2 regions of the Lysinibacillus sp. RU7 genome follow, and region 1 is predicted to be linked to the other one. Evidence: riboswitches for the same ligand, from Rfam matches in the RefSeq annotation. Region 1 holds a riboswitch; the other holds the start of a gene.

Evidence for each region. A riboswitch is a leader RNA that binds a small molecule or an ion and turns the genes downstream of it on or off. The one in region 1 is predicted to bind glycine.
Region 2: linked by a shared signal. The riboswitch ahead of gcvT (glycine cleavage system aminomethyltransferase GcvT) and the one ahead of AC3II9_RS05180 (amino acid permease) in region 1 are both predicted to bind glycine.

What each region holds. Positions count from the first base shown of each region.
Region 1 is NZ_JBYQFK010000005.1:49,316-60,438, forward strand. It holds gene AC3II9_RS05145 (acyl-CoA dehydrogenase family protein) at 649-1,821, opposite strand; gene AC3II9_RS05150 (carboxylesterase/lipase family protein) at 2,175-3,662, opposite strand; gene AC3II9_RS05155 (hypothetical protein) at 3,932-4,786, opposite strand; gene AC3II9_RS05160 (RNA polymerase sigma factor) at 4,773-5,270, opposite strand; gene AC3II9_RS05165 (hypothetical protein) at 5,406-5,606, opposite strand; gene AC3II9_RS05170 (ring-cleaving dioxygenase) at 5,703-6,686, opposite strand; gene AC3II9_RS05175 (MarR family winged helix-turn-helix transcriptional regulator) at 6,698-7,132, opposite strand; gene AC3II9_RS05180 (amino acid permease) at 7,238-8,581, opposite strand; glycine riboswitch at 8,816-8,892, opposite strand; gene AC3II9_RS05185 (biotin transporter BioY) at 9,154-9,747, opposite strand; gene abc-f (ribosomal protection-like ABC-F family protein) at 9,964-11,123, opposite strand, start outside.
Region 2 is NZ_JBYQFK010000013.1:34,535-45,657, forward strand. It holds gene AC3II9_RS11045 (helix-turn-helix transcriptional regulator) at 1-168, opposite strand, end outside; gene comGA (competence type IV pilus ATPase ComGA) at 403-1,398, shown strand; gene comGB (competence type IV pilus assembly protein ComGB) at 1,398-2,456, shown strand; gene comGC (competence type IV pilus major pilin ComGC) at 2,468-2,779, shown strand; gene AC3II9_RS11065 (prepilin-type N-terminal cleavage/methylation domain-containing protein) at 2,776-3,207, shown strand; gene AC3II9_RS11070 (type II secretion system protein) at 3,200-3,514, shown strand; gene AC3II9_RS11075 (hypothetical protein) at 3,484-3,936, shown strand; gene AC3II9_RS11080 (hypothetical protein) at 3,914-4,105, shown strand; gene AC3II9_RS11085 (shikimate kinase) at 4,135-4,647, shown strand; glycine riboswitch at 4,776-4,869, shown strand; gene gcvT (glycine cleavage system aminomethyltransferase GcvT) at 5,158-6,243, shown strand; gene gcvPA (aminomethyl-transferring glycine dehydrogenase subunit GcvPA) at 6,262-7,605, shown strand; gene gcvPB (aminomethyl-transferring glycine dehydrogenase subunit GcvPB) at 7,602-9,065, shown strand; gene AC3II9_RS11105 (rhodanese-like domain-containing protein) at 9,285-9,671, opposite strand; gene AC3II9_RS11110 (lipoate--protein ligase family protein) at 9,768-10,598, shown strand; gene AC3II9_RS11115 (vitamin B12-dependent ribonucleotide reductase) at 10,850-11,123, shown strand, end outside.

The DNA of each region.
Region 1 (11,123 bases):
AAAGATGACATGTTATCGTTTGTTTACACCATAAATTTAATATTTTAATAAATAAGCACATATTAAACCATTTTAAATGACGACACATTTTTTGAAAAAAGCTCGATTATTTTTATTTTCTGTCTTAAAAGTCGCTCTTTTTTGCCCTCTACCTAAGCCACCTTTTTTAGTAATTTTCTCTCTTTTTATTACAACAGCTATTCACAGCGTGCATATTTCAAATGAAAATGTTCATTTTTTAACCAAAATGAGGTTAGTATGTGAAAAGATCAGGTGTGTTGATTATACAAATAATGGTATATTATGAGCGTACTTTTTATTGAAATGATTAATAAAAAGGCGCTTGCTCGTTGATTGGAGCGGAGGCGACTCGACTCCTGCAGGAACAGCACGAGCGGAAAATCCATTTATTTCGGCATTAGCCGAAATAAATTAGTTGAAGCCGTGCCTGCGGAAAGCGAGTCAGCCGTAGCGGAAATCAACGTATTCCAATGTTCTCTTTAGCAATAACAGGTAAATCAACACGCGTGTGAAAAGATTAAACTATGCCCCCCAAAATTACTCATAAATTTACCACAAGAAAAAGACCAAATCTACTTTTGAAATTTGGTCTTACAAATTACGATATCTATAAGAGGATAATATCAATTAAACATATTGCCCTATTTTCACTTGTTCTTCTACTAGATTACGAGCAATAATCGTGTGCTGATTTTCATCTGTGCCCTCATAAATTCGCCATAGCCGTGCTTCACGGTACCAACGATCCATCGGCAATTCTTTCGTATAAATATCTCCGTAAATTTGTAAAACACTGTCTACCACGTGACTCCCTATCCCAGCTCCAGGTAGTTTCGCCATCGATGCCACATGTTTATTGTCTCCCTCTTTATCTAACGTAAATGTAGCATTTAACATTGACCGTTTTGCGGCTTCAATATCACTAGCATAATTCTCCATCATTTGTTGCATTGCTTGATGCTCCGTAATGGGCTGGCTAAATGTTTCACGTTCTTTTGAATAATCAATCGCCATTTGTAATAGATGTTCCGCCGCACCAATAGCTCGTACACTAGCAACCCAGCGAGCAAAACTAACCCATTCAAGTCCTAAATTGTAACCACCGTGCACATCACCTAAAATGTTTTCTTCTGGTACACGTACATGTTCGAATACTAAGCTTACTGGATTTCCTTCTCCCGTCGTCGGGTCAACTTTAGACGTCCACCCCATTTCACGATCTACAAGAAAGCATGTCACGCCGTCTCGCCCTGTTTTTTCATACGCCTCTTTATCTGTCACAGCAATGACCATCACAAAGTCCGCTTCATGTCCATCTGTGATCCATGTCTTCTCTCCATGTAACACCCATTCGTTGCCGTCTTTTACAGCTGTCATTTGAATGTTTTGCTTATTTGATCCACTATCTGGCTCTATCATCGCAAAGCATGACGTCTTCTCTCCATTAATGGTTGGTATTAAATATCGTTTCTTTTGCTCTTCATTCGTATAATAAAGAATATTATCAGCAGAGCCCCCAAACGCAAATGGCACGAATGTTTTTCCCAATTCCATTAAAACAATAGCTAACAGCATTGGATCAAGACCCGCACCACCATACTCTTCTGGTGTATCAATACCCCAAAAACCCATTTCTTTTGCTTTAAATTGTAGCTCTTTTAATTTTTCAGGGGGTAAACCTGGTCTGCCCTCTCGCTCATTTTTAAGTACTTCATCCTCAAGAGGAATAAGCTCCTCTTTCACAAATTGACGAATCGTTTCCTGCACCATTTTTTGCTCTTCCGTTAACCTAAACTCCATACATCCACTCCGTTCTGCATTTCTTTTATCAAGAGCTGCCTCTGTCTATAATAAAGTGAAACTTCAATCAGTGGGGGGGGTTCCTCATCCCCCACTGATTGTTAGTTGAACCAATCGGGCTTTTACGGGCAGTTGATCTCCCACCTATGCTTCTCGATTTTCCTTAAGCCTTGAGGGGGGAGTCTTAATGCCCGTTAATGCGGGATAACTTGTCCAGTGATGACATCCTTTGCCTTACTTGCTTTTATAAATCTAGATAGCCTACTGAATTCGTCTCTAGTAGGCTATCTAATGTTAATTTCTTTCAAGCCATTCTATTTTATACCGATTATTCTTCATACGTTACGACATGCCTAATTAGTACTAAGTGATACGGCATCCCAAATTAATCGGTACTGTTTATCAGGATTTTGGACTATTTGACAGTTCCGATCAAAAAGCATCGTTTCTCTATTTTTCACATGATATGCTGGCCATGTCGGTAGCTCTTCAATATTCGGGTCGCCTTCTTTCGCAAAAGTAGCCCATGCTTTATGCATATGGTGAGCGAGTGCGTAGTCAGGAGCGTTCCCTAATAAAAACTCTGTATTTTTATTGAGTTGGTGCCAGACAAAAGGAATTTCAAGTGCATGACATGCTTTTAATTCGCCATTTAATACAGGCGACTCCCAATCAAATCGATACATCCAAACAGATGCACCTTGCCTTGCTTGCTGCTCTGCTAGCCAAATGGCAGGCGCTGTAAATATATCAAATGTGAGTACTTTTTCCACTAACGCTTTATTCAAGGTTTCGTGCTGTAAATTTGATTTAATTTGATCCCATTTATGTGTGAGCATTTTCTTTAAATACAGATCAATCCCTTCTTCATCTAATCCATCTAATGGCGCATCAACATACGTAAATAAGCAGTATTCATCTTTTGTCGTTCCGATTAACAGATCGATATGCTTACTTGCCCCATTAACAATAGATAGTTCAGGTGGCTCTTGAATCACGACACCATCAATGACCGGACCAAGTAACATCGGTGATACATGCTTTGATGCTTCTAATAATTCTGATGTTGACACCTCTTCTAATCTCGATAAATGCTCCTTATCGATTCCGAGTTTTGCTAAAATATCTGTACATACTTGTGTTGCCACTACAGATGGCAATACATTTCGGGCAGCCCCACTTTGTAAAATCGCCTTTTGGAACAAACCACTTGCAGAAGGAATGGCCAATAATATACCAATACTCATAGCCCCCGCAGATTCACCAAATACCGTAATATTATTCGGGTCACCGCCGAATGCTTCAATATTTTCTTTAACCCATTTTAACGCCGCGATTTGGTCAAGTATGCCGCAGTTCCCCGTACCCGCAAATTGCTCATTATCGATACTACCTAAATGCAAAAACCCAAAAACGCCTAGTCGATAATTGATGGTGACAACGACTACATCATGATGGACTGCAAACGATGCTCCGTTGTAAGATTTGCTGTTACCTGAGCCATTCATAAATGCACCGCCATGAATCCATACCATCACCGCTCTTTTTTTATTATCTGCTCCGGGTGACCAAATATTTAAATATAAACAATCTTCACTCATCTCGTCTTCCTCAACATGAGCACCTAGAAACCTCATCATCTCCCTTTCAGGCTGTATAGCTGAAGGACCGAATTGCGTCGCTTCATATACCCCTTCCCATGCATCAGGACTTTGCGGTGGACTAAATCGGAGTTTTCCAATTGGGGCTTTAGCATAAGGAATCCCTTTCCAAACCGTAATTCCATCAACGTTTTCCCCTATCACTTGTCCGAAACTCGTTTGTACAAGTGTCTCTGACATCCTCATTCCTCCTATTTAATGAAATCGGCAAAAGCACTGATTTGGATGAAACGTCCTTTCACTTGCTGAAATGTATAATGAATGAATTTTCATAAAAGCGTATGATAGAACACTTGAAAATATACAATTTTTCTAATGTATGACACACATCCCTAAACACACAGAAAGCAAGTTGCGAAAATGATTTATGTGCTGAATGACTTAAAATAAGTACTGTTAAATGAGTAAAAGGGTGTTAGCGATTGTTAACACCCTCCTTTAGAAATATATTACAAGCTCATAATAACTATGATGACCCCAAGTAGTATGAGGAGCAGATTTATTTTTTCCGCTGTATAAAATAACGACGTTGGGAGTTGTAGCTTTAGGGCTCTCCAAGCTATATAAACCCAAGCAATGCAAACTATCAATAATATCGGTTGATACAGTGGACCGATATAAATATGCCACAGCACTGAACTACTAAAAATCCCGACAAACAATCCAACTAGTACATATGCGCCTTTAAAATGCTTCGGACGATGAAACCCCTTCTTTTTATACATACGATTTAATATCGCTCGGTGAATTAATACAATAAGCACGATCAATTGTGGCCAAATAGGTAATATATCTACACTATATAACTCGTTAAATACTTCGCTGTACTGTTCTGATTCCCCCGAATAATACAGTCCTGTCTCAACATCGAGCATATCATACTCAGACACTTGGTAACGATGTTGGACGCCATCATCTTGCACAACCACTACATCCGCAATATGACGCCCTAATTTACCTTGTTGTGTAAACTCTTCTTTTTTAATGGTAGCAAAAAATGCCTTTACCTCTTCATTTACCACACGGTCTACACCAATATAAAGCGTTGAGGCACGACCATAAAATGCATCTTCATCTCCGCCAAAATATTTATACACTTCTTGAATAGTACCTGTAGCTGTAGACTGTGATTGGGGAGGGATTATTAAAACAATCGCAAGTAGCACAATGCCTACAATCAATGCTAGCTCTTTCCAAATAGCATTACTCTTTTTTGGACGCTGAATCTGATGATACATCGCTCTTTTCATTCCTTCGTCCACAGGTAATTTTTCAAGCTCTTGTAATCGTTTATGCAAATCCATTTTCATCCCCCCTAAGTAACCGTTCTAATGCTTTCATTGCTGTACGCTGTGTATTAGCAACCTTCGTCGTGGACCAGCCTAAAATATGCGCCGTTTCTTCGATTGAAAGCTGTTCAATTTTTCGGTAAATTACGACTGCTCGGTGTTCTCTTTTTAATGTTTGTAGTGCAGCGTATAACATCGCTCGACTTTCTTCGTGCTCAATCCATGTATGTGGCACAAAACGTAGCTCGGTTTTCTCGTGCTTCGTCTGAAAAGGTAGCCAACGAATTAATGCCTTTCGCCTATAATGATCGACGACTAAATTTCTTGCAATTTGGTGTATGTATGTTGACAATGTCGCTTGTTGTTTAAAATTACCTTTATAAACACGTAAAAAGGTTTCTTGTGTTAAATCCTCTGCTAACGTCTCGTCATCTACCATGTAAAAAATCGTGCGATAAATCGAATGAAAATACCTTTCATACAACTCTTCAAAATCCACATCACTCACCTCTTTCTACATTAGACGAACAAACGACAAAAATTTGTATGTTTAAATACTATTTTTACACAAAAAGAAAAGAGTACCAATAATATCGCTATTATTGATACTCCATTCACTAGATTTACATCTTTATTATTTCGCCATCACGAACACGCCGATTATATATGTGCATTTTAATGTTCCAGCATAATGGTAGTGTTTTGCTCGTACGGGGATCTTTAGACCGGAGCCAGCGATATTTTGCTCGTATACGGTAGCTTTTAGACCGTTCACTGCCGGCTTTTGCTCGAATACGGCAAGGTTTAGACCAAATGCAGCAAGTCGTGTTTCCATCATTGCCCCAATTAAAAATACTTCGACGATTAAACTAAAGAATCTTACTACGGACGATAGAATATCTATGACCATCACATGACGAATGACATATAACTACTCATATTCTTTTTCAAATTGGATTGTGCTACGTACTGTATCAATTGGGCGCACTAATTGCTCAATTTGTGCACGCTTTCCTTCAAAAAATGGTGGTAAAGATAGTTTCTCACCCAATGTTTCATACGGCTCATCTCCCATAAATCCTGGCCCGTCTGTCGCTAGTTCAAATAAAATTTGCGGAGCCACTCTTGTATAGAGCGAACCAAAGAAATAACGATCCACAAATCCGGATGTTTGGAAACCAAAAGCTTCAATCCGCTCTTGCCATGCCGCTAATGCCTCTTTGTCCTCCACGCGAAACGCTACGTGATGCACTGTGCCATAACCTTGTCTGCCAGTTGGACTTGTTTCATCGTGAATGATGATAACACTTGCACCGTTCCCGCCTTCCGCTACTTCAAATAAATGTGCATTTCCATCACTTGCTGTTAACGTAAATTGGAAGACACGTTCAAGCACTTGCTGGAAGAAATCAAAGTCGGCAATACGAATTGTGACTGGACCAAGCCCCGTAATCGCATATTCAAGTGGAATCGGACCTTTTTGCCACGGCGTACCTGAAGCAACCCCTTGATTGTGTTCATCTGAAATTAATTGATATTGTTGGTTATCAAAATCAACAAACGGTAATATTTTTTTGCCAAACTGCTCTTGGATTCCTTCATGCTTCACATTTAATCGTGTAAAGCGCTTTTCCCAATAGGCTAATGCTTCATCATTTGGTACACGAAATGCAGTAATTGCAATTTCATTTGTTCCATGCTGTCCTTTCGGGATACCTGGGAAATCAAAAAACGTAACGTCTGTTCCTGCTGCCCCTTTATCATCCGCGAAAAATAAATGATATGTTTGAATATCATCTTGATTGACTGTTTTTTTCACTAAACGCATGCCGAGTACATACGTAAAAAATCGATAGTTTTCCTCTGCGCTACTTGTAATCGCTGTTACATGGTGAATTCCTTTTAATACTTCCATCTGAATACCTCCTAGTTGTTTTCCGCCGCTAAGCCGATTGTTTTGAGATGTTGAGTCATCTGTTCTACTTCCTCATTCGATAAGCACGAAAATAGCTCTATCATCTTTTGTTCGTGGGCAGGGAAGATCTCCTTCATGAATGTCTCCCCTTCAGCTGTGATGCCTGTATAAATGACGCGGCGATCATCGGGGCAGCCACGTCGCTTCACATACCCCTTTTGCTCCAGTTTATCAATGACATACGTAATACTACTGCTCGCGATTAAAATCTTGTGCCCAATCACTTGAATCGGCTGTTCCCCTTTATGATATAGAAATTCAAGTACGGCAAATTCCGTTGCATTTAACTGATATTGTGCCATATCTTTTTTCAATAAATCCTCTAAAGACCTCGAGGCTCGAAGTAACACAGTAATCGCATGTAACACCTGATTGCGCTGTTCCATCCTTGCACCTCTTTTATTTCAAATTCAATTATCTCTAATTCGAGATAATAATAACATAACCATTCCCTATCGTCTAGAAATCTGTTTAAACGTATAAAAAAGCACTCATGACTGAGCGCTTTTTTTCATTCGAATACGATATAAGATGATTAATAAAATAAACCAAACAGGTGTCAGTAACAATGCTGTTCGTGTCGCTTCTGCATATAACATAATGCCTAATAAAAATACAAAGAATGCAAGTACGACATAGTTTATAAATGGTGTAAACGGTGCTTTAAATGTGGATGCTTCATGTAATGCACGATTTTTCTTTTTATAAATAATGTGTGAAATTAAAATAATGCTCCATACCCAAATAAAACAGATGGCACTAATTGTCGTCACCAAACTAAATGCATCATCCGGCATTAACTTACTTAGTAATGCCCCTACTGATACGACAATCGTTGAGACGATTAATGCATGTTGCGGTACACTTTGTTTATTTAACTTCGCAAATTTTGCACTCGCTTGATTGTTTGAACCTAAATTAAATAACATACGGCTCGTTGAGAACATCCCTGAGTTCCCTGCTGATGCAGCAGAAGTCATTACAACAAAGTTAATAATACCCGCTGCAATGGGAATACCTGCTAATGTAAATACTTGTACAAACGGCGAACTATCGGCTGTCATCGTATTCCAAGGGTTGATGGCTAAAATAACAAATAGCGCCCCTACATAGAATAATAAAATACGTACAGGAATTTTATTAATCGCAGATGGAATGTTTTTCTTCGGATCGGCTGTTTCAGCAGCTGTTACCCCAACGAGTTCCACCCCAACAAAGGCAAAGACAACCATTTGGAATGCGAGTAAAAATCCGCTAACGCCATTCGGGAACAATCCACCATGTGCCCATAAGTTTGACACACTTGCTGTACCTGCATCTGTTTGCAAGCCGGTTACAATCATATATAACCCGATGACAATCATCGCAACAATTGTCACCACTTTAATAAGTGAAAACCAAAACTCTAATTCACCAAATAGTTTTACAGTTAATAAATTTAAAGCAAGCAATACGACAACACAAAGAAGCGCTGGTACCCACTGCGGAATATCAAACCAGTATTGTGCATAAATACCTACAGCAATAATGTCTGCCATTGCCGTCATAATCCAACAAAACCAATAGGTCCAACCTGTTACATACCCTGCCCACGGTCCAATATATTCTGTCGCAAAATCGGTAAATGTTGTGTATCCTGCATTTGACAATAATAATTCACCGAGTGCACGCATCACAAAAAATAATGCAATCCCAACAATTAAATAGGCAAAGATAATACTTGGTCCTGCAAGTGCTATTGCCTTACCAGAACCTAAAAATAGACCTGTACCAATCGTACCGCCAATCGCAATAAGCTGTACGTGGCGGTTTTTTAAATCTCGCTTTAATTCCATGCTGATTCCCCCAAGTTGTACTTTTGAAACAACATATTCGCGAGTTCACTTACGACAATTTTATAAGCTTATATGCTATAAAACACAAAAGAGACTAGTGGCAAATAGCACTAGTCTCATTAAACGTAAGAATAACAAAAAAATTCGACATGTTAAAGCTATAAATCGACATTGACAAAAAATCGTCAAATTTACGTGTAACATGTAAACCATTCAGCTAAAATAGCTGATCTTTATTACCCTTCTGTCCTTTTGCCTGAGATAGTGAACCCTTCGGCGACGCTTTATGCGTTCTCTCCAGAAAATGCTCCTGCTATAGTGTGATCCATAGCATTCAACGCGTTGTATATGCCTTGTTCTTCACAAGGTGATGTTATTTCAAGATAGTTACTATCTTAACAGGAAGGGATGAATTATGCAATATAATATTATTTCAGAATATTCTTTCTATAGAGATATTCTACATAAAAAAGAAAAACTCTCGAACGAAAGCACGTTAATGAGCAATACCCATTTTGTAAAAATAATAAAATCCAGTACCTTGCAGAACAGGTAACTGGATTTCGCTATTTCTATTTAATTGGAATAAATTTCAATGTTTTCTGAATACGATAAGCAAAGAAACCTGCAAAAATGGCTAAAACGATATCTTTTGGCATTGGCGGAATCATCCAAGCCCACGCCATTTTGTATGAGAATCCTTCTGGTGCCCCCGCCCATAATGTATAAGCATAGTACATCCAGTTTGTCCCAATTACATAGTTTACAGCCATTGCTAGTAAAGCTGCAACAACATAAGACGTAAATGTTTGGAAACGCTCCACAATCCAGCCCGCTATAAATGCACTTAAAATAAATGTTACCACAAATCCGAATGTTGGCAATAGAACAGCTGAGAAGCCACCACTAAATTTTGCAAAGACTGGCGCACCTGCAAGACCAACCAACATATAAACTGTACAAGCAATCGCCCCTTTTCTGCTACCAAGCACAAGACCCGCAAGAATCGCAAAAAATGTTTGTAGTGTAATCGGTACACCACCGATTACTAAAAACGGCGCAAATGCTGTAATATTGGCACCGATCATCATTAGCGTCGCAAATAATCCGCTATGCACTAAATCAATGACGCGCCACTTTGGTAAAGGTTTTGATACTGTTTCCACAAAAGACACTCCTATCAATCAATGAAATCGTATATAGGTGGAAAAAAAGAATCATATAATGACTAAAAAATCACCTATATCGCATAGAATTTATAAGTTAACCTTAGAATTTTTTATGTTAACAAAAATATTAAAGAATATACGTTTTTATGTCAACTGTTTTTTTATTATAGTTAACTAAAATAGTAGAAGTGACAATTGCCACTTCTACTATTTTTACTCTTTTATTTTCTTTAACTCTGTTACGATTTCATTAAAACGCTGATCTAACTGGGCATATTCCGGATGATTCGTCGTCATAAACGATAATTTCCCTAGTATCTCTTGCTGTTCGTTTAATAGCTGCAGCCGCCTTGCCTCACCTGTACCTACCTTTTGGACTGCCGTGGGTACTTTTATTTGACCATTTTTTATTTCCCACGTTTTATTCGTTATTTTTCCGATAAAATAATGGTCATGTGAGACAACAAGCAATGAACCATTATAATCCAGTAATGTTTTTTCAAGCTGTTCACGTGATGGCAAGTCTAAATGATTGGTCGGTTCATCAAGTATAAGCAAATCTTTTTGCTCCAAAATGTATTGCATCAGCTTACATTTCACACGCTCGCCCATGCTCATACTGTCAAAAGGCTGTGCCCACTGTACACTTGTAAAGCCAAGGCGTTTCATTAAATGTTGTACTTTTCCACGCCCTTCAAATGTCGGTTGATAGAAAAACTGCTGCGGCGTTTGATCTAGTGGCAAATCAAATACATTTTGTGTTAAATAACCGATTTGTGCCGTTGGTGAAAGCCAAATCTCCCCTTCAGCCGATTCAAGCCCCATCAGTATATTGAGTAATGTCGTTTTCCCTGCCCCGTTTGGACCAACGAGCGCAATTTTATCACCTGTAAGCATTGTTACACTCACACGCTTTAATAAGTGATGGTTGCTATAGCGTTTACTAACATTTTTTAGCTCCATTAATCGCTTACCGCGCTTTCTACTTTGCGGAATTGAAAAATCAACCGTATATTCCTCTTTTACTGCCTCTACTTGATGCTTATCAAGCTCTTTTTCTAACCATTTACGTTTGGACTTTACTTGCGCATCCATCCGCTTTGCCTTGACACGATAAAACTCTTTGAAACCTTCCTGCTTCGTTGATTGCCGATGTGCTTTTTCTGACCAAGATGCTAAATTAGCTAGTTGTTGCTCGACGCGTTTCATTTCCTTTTGCTGCACCTCATATTGATGCTGTTGCGCCTTCCGCTGTTCATTTCGCTGCTTTTGATAAGTCGTATAGTTCCCTTGATACGGCGTTATTCGCTCATCTTCAATGGCCCAAATCGTTGTCGCCACTTCGTCTAAAAAGTAGCGATCATGCGAGACAA
Region 2 (11,123 bases), on a different contig from region 1:
AATTTCAGACAGTTTTGTCAGATGGAGCCTTGCAACGTTTGGATGAATTTGAAATTGATTAGCAATTTCTTGAACAGTAAATGTACGTTTGTTCTGTAACATAAAATTATAAATTTGAAATCTTGTTTCATCAGCTAAAGTGCTTGTAATTTTTAACGGATGTAACAATTTGCTTCACCTCGTTTTCTCTATTTTATTATAGTGTATATTGTGTAGGAAGCCCACCTTTTTGTAACGGAATTTGCTATTTATTACATCACAATTCTTATCGCCATGATGAAATTTTGAAAAAGACGTCAAAATTAAATTTTGCCCCTTTCTATTTCCTTTTGTGAAACCTCTGACTATAATGATGGCATAGATAGCGATATGCCCATTATTTATACAAAAGAGGTGTATAGAATGGAGCATGAGACAATCATTGCAACTCAAAGCGAGCAGTTAATTTTAAAAGCATGTCATTTTGGTGCATCCGATATTCATCTAGTTCCGACAAAAGACCAGTATTCCATTTTCCTCCGCAAATTTGGAAAACTAATCGAAATGGGGACGTTGCCAGATGAAATGGGGATGCGGGTTATTTCATATCTAAAATACTTATCTTCTCTTGATATTAGCGAAAAGCGCAAGCCGCAAAGCGGGGCGTTTCAAAAAGAAATTGAGCACAGTATGTATGCTTTTCGTATATCTACTTTACCTTCTATATATGCAAAAGAAAGCGTCGTTGTACGTATATTACGGCAAAATGTAGCTTATCCACTTGCGTCACTTTGTTTTCATCCTCAAACTGCTCATGTCTTAACACAGCTTGTACATCATAGACAAGGGCTCCTATTAATTACTGGAGCGACTGGTTCAGGTAAAACGACAACTTTATATTCTTTAATTCGATATTGCCGTTCAACCCTTTCACGCCATGTCATTTCTTTAGAAGATCCAGTGGAAAGTAGCCAAGAAGATTTATTGCAAATTCAAGTAAATGAGCGTGCGGGTGTTACATATGCCGCCGGATTAAAGGCCATTTTAAGACACTCGCCGGATGTTATTATGATTGGCGAAATACGCGACCGTGAAACAGCACGGATTGCACTAGAAGCCGCATTAACGGGACATCTTGTCATCTCAACAGTGCATGCAAAAGACACAGTCAATTGTTTATACCGTTTAATGGACTTAAGTCTTTCAATCGAAGAACTGAGACAAGCACTTGTGGGGATTGTAGCGCAAACATTAATCTATGTAGAGCAAAATGATGAGCGCAAGGCACTTTTTGAAATTTTGAGTGATACCGCTTTAGATGAAGCGATTACCGTCACAAAGAATGGAAGTGTGTATGCGTTAGCAAAAGAGTTAACATTAGAAGCACAAATACTTGGCATCCAAAGGCTGTATATATAATGTTCATGCAGTTATTCACATATATTCGACCAAGTAATCGTATTCAAGTCATTCAGTTACCACAGCTACTTAGTAGAACGAGTATATTGCTTGAAGAAGGTTATACATTTGCGGAGTGTATTGAAATGTTACTTCCGTATCATGTAAAAGACTATCCAAAATGGAAACCAACATTTGAACAAGTATTTCAAGACGGTGTAGGGCCGACTACTATATTTGCGTTAATGGGTATGAAACGGCAATACCTTTTATCCATTGAATTAGCTGAAATGACAGGAAATCTGTCACATACTTTATCGATTGTTGGCAATCAAGTGCAGTTTTCTGAGGAAATGAAACAGCGAGTAGCGAAATTGCTTGTTTACCCAGTCGTTCTGTTTATGTTAATTGTTGGTTTATTTATCGTGTTTCGTCTCCAATTTTTGCCCAATATACAGCAAATGATGTATACGCGTGTTGGTTATAGTAATACATCAAGTATTCAGTGGTCTAAATTTTTCTTACACATGCCAGATTATATTATCGTACTAATTGTGTTGCTTATCGGCTGGCTTGTCTTAAGCATAGCGTACGTTAGCCGTAAGCGAATTGATTTACAATTAGCCTTGTTATTAAAACTCCCGTTTATTCGCTATTATTGGCGCTTATTAATGACAAGGCAGTTTTCAAGAACGCTTGGCGAGTTGTTATTAACGGGCTTTTCATTGCAGGCCGCGTTAGAACATTTAATGGCACAACCTCATCAAAAGCAACTAGCTTATATTGCCTCAGTTATTCAGCAAAGGGTGATATATGGCGATGCATTATCTCAAGCGGTTATTTTATCTCCCTTTTTTTATCCGAAATTTGATCATTTTATTGCGCACGGTGAACAGAGTGGACTTCTTGGGCGCGAGCTTATTTTGTATGCAGAACTATTAGATAGTAAGTTGCAAAATGGGATTAAAATGATAACGAAAATCGTTCAGCCAATGTTATTTATCATTATTGCCATTTGTATTGTTGCAGCATATTTAAGTATTTTACTACCTATGTACAATATGTTGGATGTCATATAGGAGGGTTCAAGATGTTAAATAATAAAGGATTTACTTTAATCGAAATGTTAATTGTATTGCTCATTATTTCGGTCCTTATTTTAGTCACCATCCCGAATGTCACGAAGCATTTTGCGACGATTGACGAAAAAGGGTGTAGTGCGTATGTTTCTATGGTTCAAGGACAAGTAGAGGCATATAAAATTGATACGATGAAATATCCGACGGTGTCTCAGTTAATCGATGAAGGCTATATTTCAACTGAGGAAGCAAAATGTCCAAGTGGTGAAAAAATACTAATAGAAACAGATGGGAAGGTGATTGTAGAAGGGGGAACCCCATGATTCGCCAACAATGTGGTTTTACATTAATTGAGACGTTGGTTGTTTTGGTGATTTTCAGTGTACTAACAACAGTAGTCATTTCTTTTTCCTATCACCACCTAAAAGTAAATCAATACGAACAAGCGATTGAAAGATTTAGATTAACCTTACATCTTGCTCAGTTAACAGCGCAACAACAAAAGAAGGAGGTAAGTGTTTATGTCATAAATCACAAAGAAGTAGGTTCAAATATGTCACACCAAGATTACCGATTGAACTGGATGGCACCAGAAGGAATGACGATTCACATTCATACAAATAGGCGGCGCATTGTATTTAACGTGAAAGGACATGTGCAAGAATTAGGAAAAGTAGAATTTACCACGCCTCAAAAAAGCACGAAGTATAGTATGAATTTATCGAAAGGTAGGTTGCGCTTAGTTGAATGAACAAGGTATGACATTAATCGAGACGATTTTAAGTATAGCGATATTATCGCTCCTCGCAATGACCTTGTTACCTTTTGCAAACCAGTTAAAAGGTCAATTGTTTGATCAAAAAATAACGTATTATGCGAGTGAAGTAGCTTATAATGGTGTAAAACAAGTGGTAACAACAGGAGTGACACAAGGTACGATAACCATTGAGGATCTGGACTATAATTGGCGTTATAAACATGGTGAGATTTGTGTTGACTATTCCAATTGGAAGGGGCCACAGTTAATGTGTATCAAATCAGAAGAAATGATCGAATAAGCGAAGATGGCTTTACATTTATAGAAGCACTGTTACATTTACTACTCTTTGTTATATTTGCACAGCTCATCTATTTTTTAGTGGTGGAATTTAACGAATTATCCGGAATGCAACAAAAAAGAGTACAGGCAGACTGGGAAATAGGTGTTACGGATATTAGTCACTATTTACCCTATGATAGCGTAGTGACGGTATCAGCAGATGGCTTAACGGTGAACGTGACAACACCGCATCACACATACGATATTCGGTTTTTAAATGAAACTTTATGGAAACGCCAAAAGAGCGGGAATGAAACATTGTTAACAGGTGTAAAAAATGCCACATTCGTTTTAGATGAGAACAAGCTAACTTTAAAGGCACAGCTAGAATCAGGTGTGAAGAAGGAGCGGATATTTATTGTGGTACAATCTGTGGAATGAATATGGCGCACTTTTTCCGATTACGATTGTTTTATTATTTTTGTTGACAAGTGCTTGTGTTACGTATGCAGTCACATTTCAAATGGAAATAAAAATTTATAACACATTGGAATTGTCGAATGTTCGTGCTACGATTGATATACTAAATGTATTAATCCATGAGTTATAATTTTTGAAGTGATAAAGAAGGTGATTGGCGTGCGGAAAATTTATTTAGTAGGTTTTATGGGGTGTGGGAAAAGTGCTATTGGACGACGATTAAGCTACTTTTTAAAAATGCCCTACTACGATATGGATCATGAAATCGTTAGACAGCAAGGGATGACGATTCCAGAAATTTTTGAAAAGTATGGAGAGGAACGTTTTCGCCAGATTGAAACGGAATTTCTACAAAACTTTCGTAACGAGGCATGTATTATCGCAACGGGTGGAGGAGTAGCAATGAAAGAAGAAAATCGCCGGATTATGCGAAGAACGGGATTAGTTTTTTTTCTAGATGCTACCTTTGAAGATATTTATGTTCGAATTCGTAATGATCAAAATCGCCCGATTGTGCAACGTTCTTCAAAAGAAGAATTACATGAGCTGTATCAAAATAGGAGAAAATATTACAGAGACGTAGGACACATTCAAGTATTAACAGAAAATCGGTCAATTCGACAAATTGTTGAATATATCGGGTTTCAAGTGAATCGTTTGAAAGGCGAATGAAATTTTGTTAAAGAAAAATAATGTTCGCCTTTAGATGTTTTTTAAAAAAAGATTGCCTTTTCATCAGTTAAAATGTTAGGATATGGCTAAGAACGTCTAGATAAACACGAATGTTGAATAGTAGGCGGATGAGTGTACGGGGAGAGAACGTGAAGTGGCGTCGCCGAAGGAGCAAGTAGCAAGGGCTATGAATCTCTCAGGCAAAAAGACTCGTACAGGACGCATCTCTGGAGAGCGCCGGAAAGCCGGCCACCAAAGGGGAAAGCTTATGTATGTGGTGTGAAGCCAATAATAGGTGATACTTTCAGGTGCAAGGACAGAGAATTCCGATTAACGGGATTCGTCTGTCCTTTTTTAGTGGATAAAAAAGTGTAAATTTTACGGGAATCCACATATAGAAAGGAGATCATCTTCACTTCCTTTTTGTCGAGATGTATCTTTCTAATATTGAAACATTCGTACTATGTGTTGAATGAATTTGAAAAAATACAGGATTTTAGGAGGGGTTTTATGAGTAACTTAAAGCGCACACCGTTATTTGATGCTTATAGTAAATACGGTGGAAAAACAATTGATTTTGGCGGTTGGGAATTACCTGTACAGTTTTCTTCAATTAAAGAGGAGCATGATGCGGTACGTAATCGCGCTGGTTTATTCGATGTATCCCATATGGGGGAGATTTTTGTAGAAGGACCAGATGCAGAAGCCTTTTTACAAAAACTATTATCAAACGATATTTCAAAAATTCAAATTGGTGGAGCACAGTATAGTGCAATGTGTTATGAATCTGGTGGCGTTGTCGATGATTTATTAACATATCGTTTAGATGAAAATCGTTATCTTTTATGTGTCAATGCAGCAAACATCGAAAAAGATTATGACTGGATGGTAGCACAACAATTTGGCGATGTTACCATTACAAATCAATCGAATAACTACGCACAAATTGCGTTACAAGGTCCTTTAGCAGAGGAAGTATTACAACAGTTAACGTCAGAAAACTTAAGCGATATCAAATATTTTAAGTTTAAAGAAAATGTTGAAATTGCAGGTCATCCAGTGCTTGTATCACGTAGTGGCTATACAGGTGAAGATGGATTTGAACTATACGGTACGCCAGAAGCCATTATTGATTTATGGGATAAAATTTTAGCAGATGAACGTGTTGTACCAGCAGGACTTGGGGCGCGTGATACATTGCGCTTTGAAGCTTGTTTACCGCTTTATGGACAAGAATTGTCAAAAGATATTTCGCCGCTTGAAGCAGGGATTGGCTTTGCGGTGAAGCTAAATACCGATTTCATTGGTCGAGATGCGCTGGCAAAACAAAAAGAAGAAGGCTTATCTCGTAAAGTAGTCGGAATTGAAATGGTTGGTAAGGGGATTCCGCGTCATGGCTATAAAGTGTTGAAAGACGGAACGGAGATTGGTGAAGTGACAACAGGAACACAATCACCGATGACAAAACGCAATATCGGTCTAGCCTTAATAGACACAAAATTCAATGAAGTCGGAACAGACATCGAAATCGAAATTCGTGGCAAATTAGTTCCAGCAGTTGTAGCTGCAACACCGTTTTATAAACGAACAAAATAATTGAAAAGAGGGTCAAACATGAAACATCGTTATTTACCAATGACGGAACAAGATCAAAAAGAAATGTTAGAAACGATTGGTGTTTCTTCGATCGATGAGTTATTTTCTGATATTCCGGAAAAAGTGCGCTTCCAAGGACTTTATAATATTAAAGAGGCAAAATCGGAAGCCGCTTTAATGAAAGAGTTATCAAAGCTTGCGGCTAAAAATGCAGATACGGCAAGCAACGTATCATTTTTAGGTGCAGGTGTTTATAACCACTATAAACCAGTTATCGTCGATCATGTCATTTCTCGTTCAGAGTTTTATACAGCGTATACACCATATCAACCAGAAATTTCACAAGGGGAGCTACAAGCCATTTTTGAGTTCCAAACAATGATTGCAGAGCTTACAGGGATGGACCTTGCGAACTCGTCTATGTATGACGGTGGAACAGCTTTAGCGGAAGCGGGTATGCTTGCTGCTGGTCATACAAAACGTAAAAAAATTCTTGTCTCTGGTGCTGTTCATCCAGAATATAAAGATGTTGTAACAACATATGCAGACGGTCAATCAATACAAGTAGTCACTGTGCCGACAAAAGACGGTGTAACGGATATGGAAGCATTAAAAGGTTTAGTAGATGACCAAACGGCTGCTGTCATTGTGCAATATCCTAACTTCTTCGGTCAAATCGAAGATATTCAAACAATTGGTAACATTACACACGAACAAAAAGCATTAATGGTTGTGTCAGCAAACCCATTAGCGCTTGGTGTACTTACACCGCCAGGAAAACTAGGGGCAGATATTGTAACAGGAGATGCACAAGTATTCGGTATTGCCGAAGCGTTCGGCGGCCCACATTGTGGTTTCTTTGCCGTAACGACAAAATTAATGCGTAAAGTGCCAGGTCGTCTTGTAGGTGAAACGGTCGATCAAGAAGGGCGCCGTGGTTATGTACTTACATTACAAGCACGTGAGCAGCATATTCGTCGTGATAAAGCGACGTCTAATATTTGTTCCAACCAAGCGTTACTTGCGCTTGCTGCATCTGTAGCTATGACAGCACTTGGAAAGCAAGGCGTACAAGAAATGGCGAAGCAGAATATTGTCAAAACACGCTATGCGAAAAATGCGTTTGAGGCAGCGGGCTTTACTGTACCATTCCAAGGGGCACACTTTAACGAAATCGTTGTCAAAACAAATAAATGTGTGACACAAATCAACAAAGGCTTAATCGAAAAAGGGATTATCGGTGGCTTTGATTTAGGTCGCGTATATCCAGAGCTGAAAAATCATGCATTAATCGCTGTAACTGAACTGCGCACAAAAGAAGAAATTGATGCGTTAGTAGCGGAAATGGGGGCATTACAATGAGTCACGAAAACCAACCATTAATTTTTGAATTAACGAAAGAAGGTCGTGTAGGCTATGCATTAGAGCCTTTAGATGTACCTGATTTTGATCTTGCTGAATTATTACCAGCGGGCTATGTTCGTGAGGAAGCAGCAGAACTACCAGAAGTAGCAGAGCTAGATATTATGCGTCATTATACAGCGCTTTCTCGTCGTAACCACGGGGTAGATTCAGGTTTCTATCCACTAGGTTCTTGTACAATGAAATACAATCCAAAAATTAACGAAGCTGTGGCGCGTTTCTCAGGTTTTGCCAACGTGCATCCACTACAAGATGAAGAAACAGCACAAGGCGCAATGGAGCTTTTATACGATTTACAAACATCACTTGTTGAAATTACAGGTATGGATGAAGTAACATTGCAACCAGCCGCTGGTGCACATGGTGAATGGACAGCACTTATGATGATTCGTGCATTCCACGAAGCAAATGGTGAAGGTCATCGTAATAAGGTCATCGTACCAGACTCAGCACACGGCACAAACCCAGCATCTGCTACAGTAGCAGGCTTTGAAACAATTACAGTTCAGTCGAATGAAGACGGCTTAGTGGACTTAGAGGATTTACGTCGTGTGGTAGGTCCTGATACAGCAGCGCTTATGTTAACAAACCCTAATACACTTGGTTTATTTGAAGAAAATATTTTAGAAATGGCCAATATTATTCATGAAGTTGGCGGTAAAGTGTATTATGATGGCGCAAACTTAAATGCGGTAATGTCGAAAGCACGTCCTGGCGATATGGGCTTTGACTGTGTACACTTAAATTTACACAAAACATTCACGGGTCCACATGGTGGTGGTGGTCCAGGTTCTGGTCCAGTAGGGGTGAAAGCAGATTTAATTCCGTTCTTACCAAAACCGGTACTTGTGAAAACAGAAGAGGGGAAATACCACTTTGACTACAACCGTCCGCAATCAATCGGTCGTGTGAAGCCTTACTATGGTAACTTTGGTATTAACGTGCGTGCATACACGTATATCCGTACAATGGGCCCAGATGGCTTAAAGAAAGTAACAGAATATGCGGTATTAAATGCAAACTATATGATGCGTCGTTTAGAAGCATATTATGATTTACCATATAACCGTCACTGTAAACATGAGTTTGTGTTATCAGGTCGTCGTCAGAAAAAGCTTGGTGTGCGCACATTAGATATTGCAAAACGTCTGCTTGACTTTGGTTATCATCCACCAACAGTGTACTTCCCGTTAAATGTAGAGGAAGGTATTATGATTGAGCCAACGGAAACAGAATCAAAGGAAACATTAGATGCATTTTGTGATGCGATGATTCAAATTGCACGTGAGGCAGAAGAGAACCCAGAAATCGTTCAAGAAGCACCACATACGACAGTTGTGTCACGTCTTGATGAGACACGGGCAGCACGTACACCAGTACTTCGTTATATAAAGCAATAATGCCAATAAACCGCACAGAGTACTCTGTGCGGTTTATTCCTTGTATTGGTAACCTATCTTGTATCTGGTTGTTCGACCTCTTACGCCTTAACTATATAATAGGAAGAAACTCAAATTACATAATCACTTTTCGTATTTTTTGTACCAATGTACTTGGTTACATGTTAAAATTGCTTTTTGCTATAAAATAAGAAAGCCCCCAAATTTGGGAGCTTAGTATTATGCTTTAGATTTGACTTTACCAGTCCAAGTTTTAAAACCACCTTGTAATTGGTAAATTTGATTACAGCCTTTTTTCTTTAGCATTAAAGCAGCACGTGCACTTCGACCTGTATTTTGACAGTATAAATATACTGGTAAGTCTGATCGAATCTCTTTATGACGTTGGTTTAGTTGCGTCATTGGAATGTTACGCGCACCTAGGATATGTCCTGCTTCAAATTCTTTTGGCTCACGCAGGTCAATCAGTTGTGCTTTACGATAGCCTTGTATAAACTGTTCTTGTGTTAAGTTTGTTACGGCCTTTTTCAAACGGAATGAATTAATCAGTACGTAAGCAATGATCACACCTAGGATAATGGCGATTGTAATAAATACTTGTTGCACGTTAAAATTTCTCCTTTCTATCTATCAGATATATTATAAAAGAGAACGGGGCATACGTCGAGTAAGTTTACTAAATACTTTCATGGAGGCATTGTTATGAAACAATGGTATTTTATTAATTCGGGACCTTGTCGTCCATCCTTTAATATGGCGCTAGATGAAGCGTTGTTAAATTGGCATAGTGAGAAGTTAATTCCACCAGTTATCCGCTTTTATGAATGGAATCCGGCAACATTGTCGATTGGATATTTCCAACGTGTACATAAAGATATTGATATGGATGAAGTACGTCGTCAAGGGTTAGGTTTTGTCAGAAGACCAACTGGGGGGCGTGCGGTACTACATGAACATGAGTTGACATACTCGATTATTGTCGAAGAAGATTATCCAAATATGCCGAAAACGGTCACAGAAGCATATCGTGTACTAAGTGAAGGGATATTGCAAGGATTTCAAAATCTCGGTTTAGATGCGTATTTTAGTGTGCCCGATACAAAAGAAAAGCAACAAGATTTAAAAAACCCGAAAAGTGCGGTTTGTTTCGACGCACCAAGTTGGTATGAACTTGTCGTAGAAGGGAAAAAAGTAGCGGGAAGTGCACAAACGCGTCAAAAAGGTGTTATTTTACAACATGGCGCGATTTTGCTGGATTTAGATGAAGAAAAGTTATTATCTGTGTTTAAATTTTCAAGCGAAGCCATACGTGAAAAAATGCGTGTAAAGCTTCCTGAGAAGGCAGTAGCAATCAATGGGTTAGTAGACAAGCCATTTACAGTAGAACAGTGTATAGTAGCCTTTAAACAAGGTTTTCAAGAGGCATTAGAAATTGAGCTAATCCCTTATGAATTAACACCTGAGCAATTAGCATACGTAGAACAGTTAGAAAAGGAAAAGTATGCAAACGATGAATGGAATTTTAGAAAGTAGAACGTTTGTTTGAAAAAATTTTCCTTGTACAAAACGTTGATATAAGCGGGTTTAATATAAAATAAAAAAAATCAAGCCCTTGTTTGAAAAATAATTCTGTAGTAATCTTTTCTAAGTGCATAAAATACAACCATATATATAGAAACAAATACTCAAATCAAACACAACATCTTGTGTTTGGTTTGTATTTTTTGTTATGGATAGGTATGATTATGGAAAAGATTTAAAACAATTAAAGAGGGGGCTCGTTGATGGAAAGTGTGCTAGAGCAAACCATCCAAGTAGATCAGCTCAACAAAGATATTGAGCAATTCCCGCAAGTGCATCCGATTACACCGGACATGCATATTACGCATAAAGGTGTATCACGTCTTGTGATGATTGACCGCTATTCGTTTAAGGATACGGAAAAGAAAACGTTAAAGTCAGGCGATTTTGTTGTGTTAACTGTCAAAGAAGACCCAAAATTCCCGGCACGTGGACTTGGAATCGTTCAATCCATTAATACTGAAACAAAAACAGCAG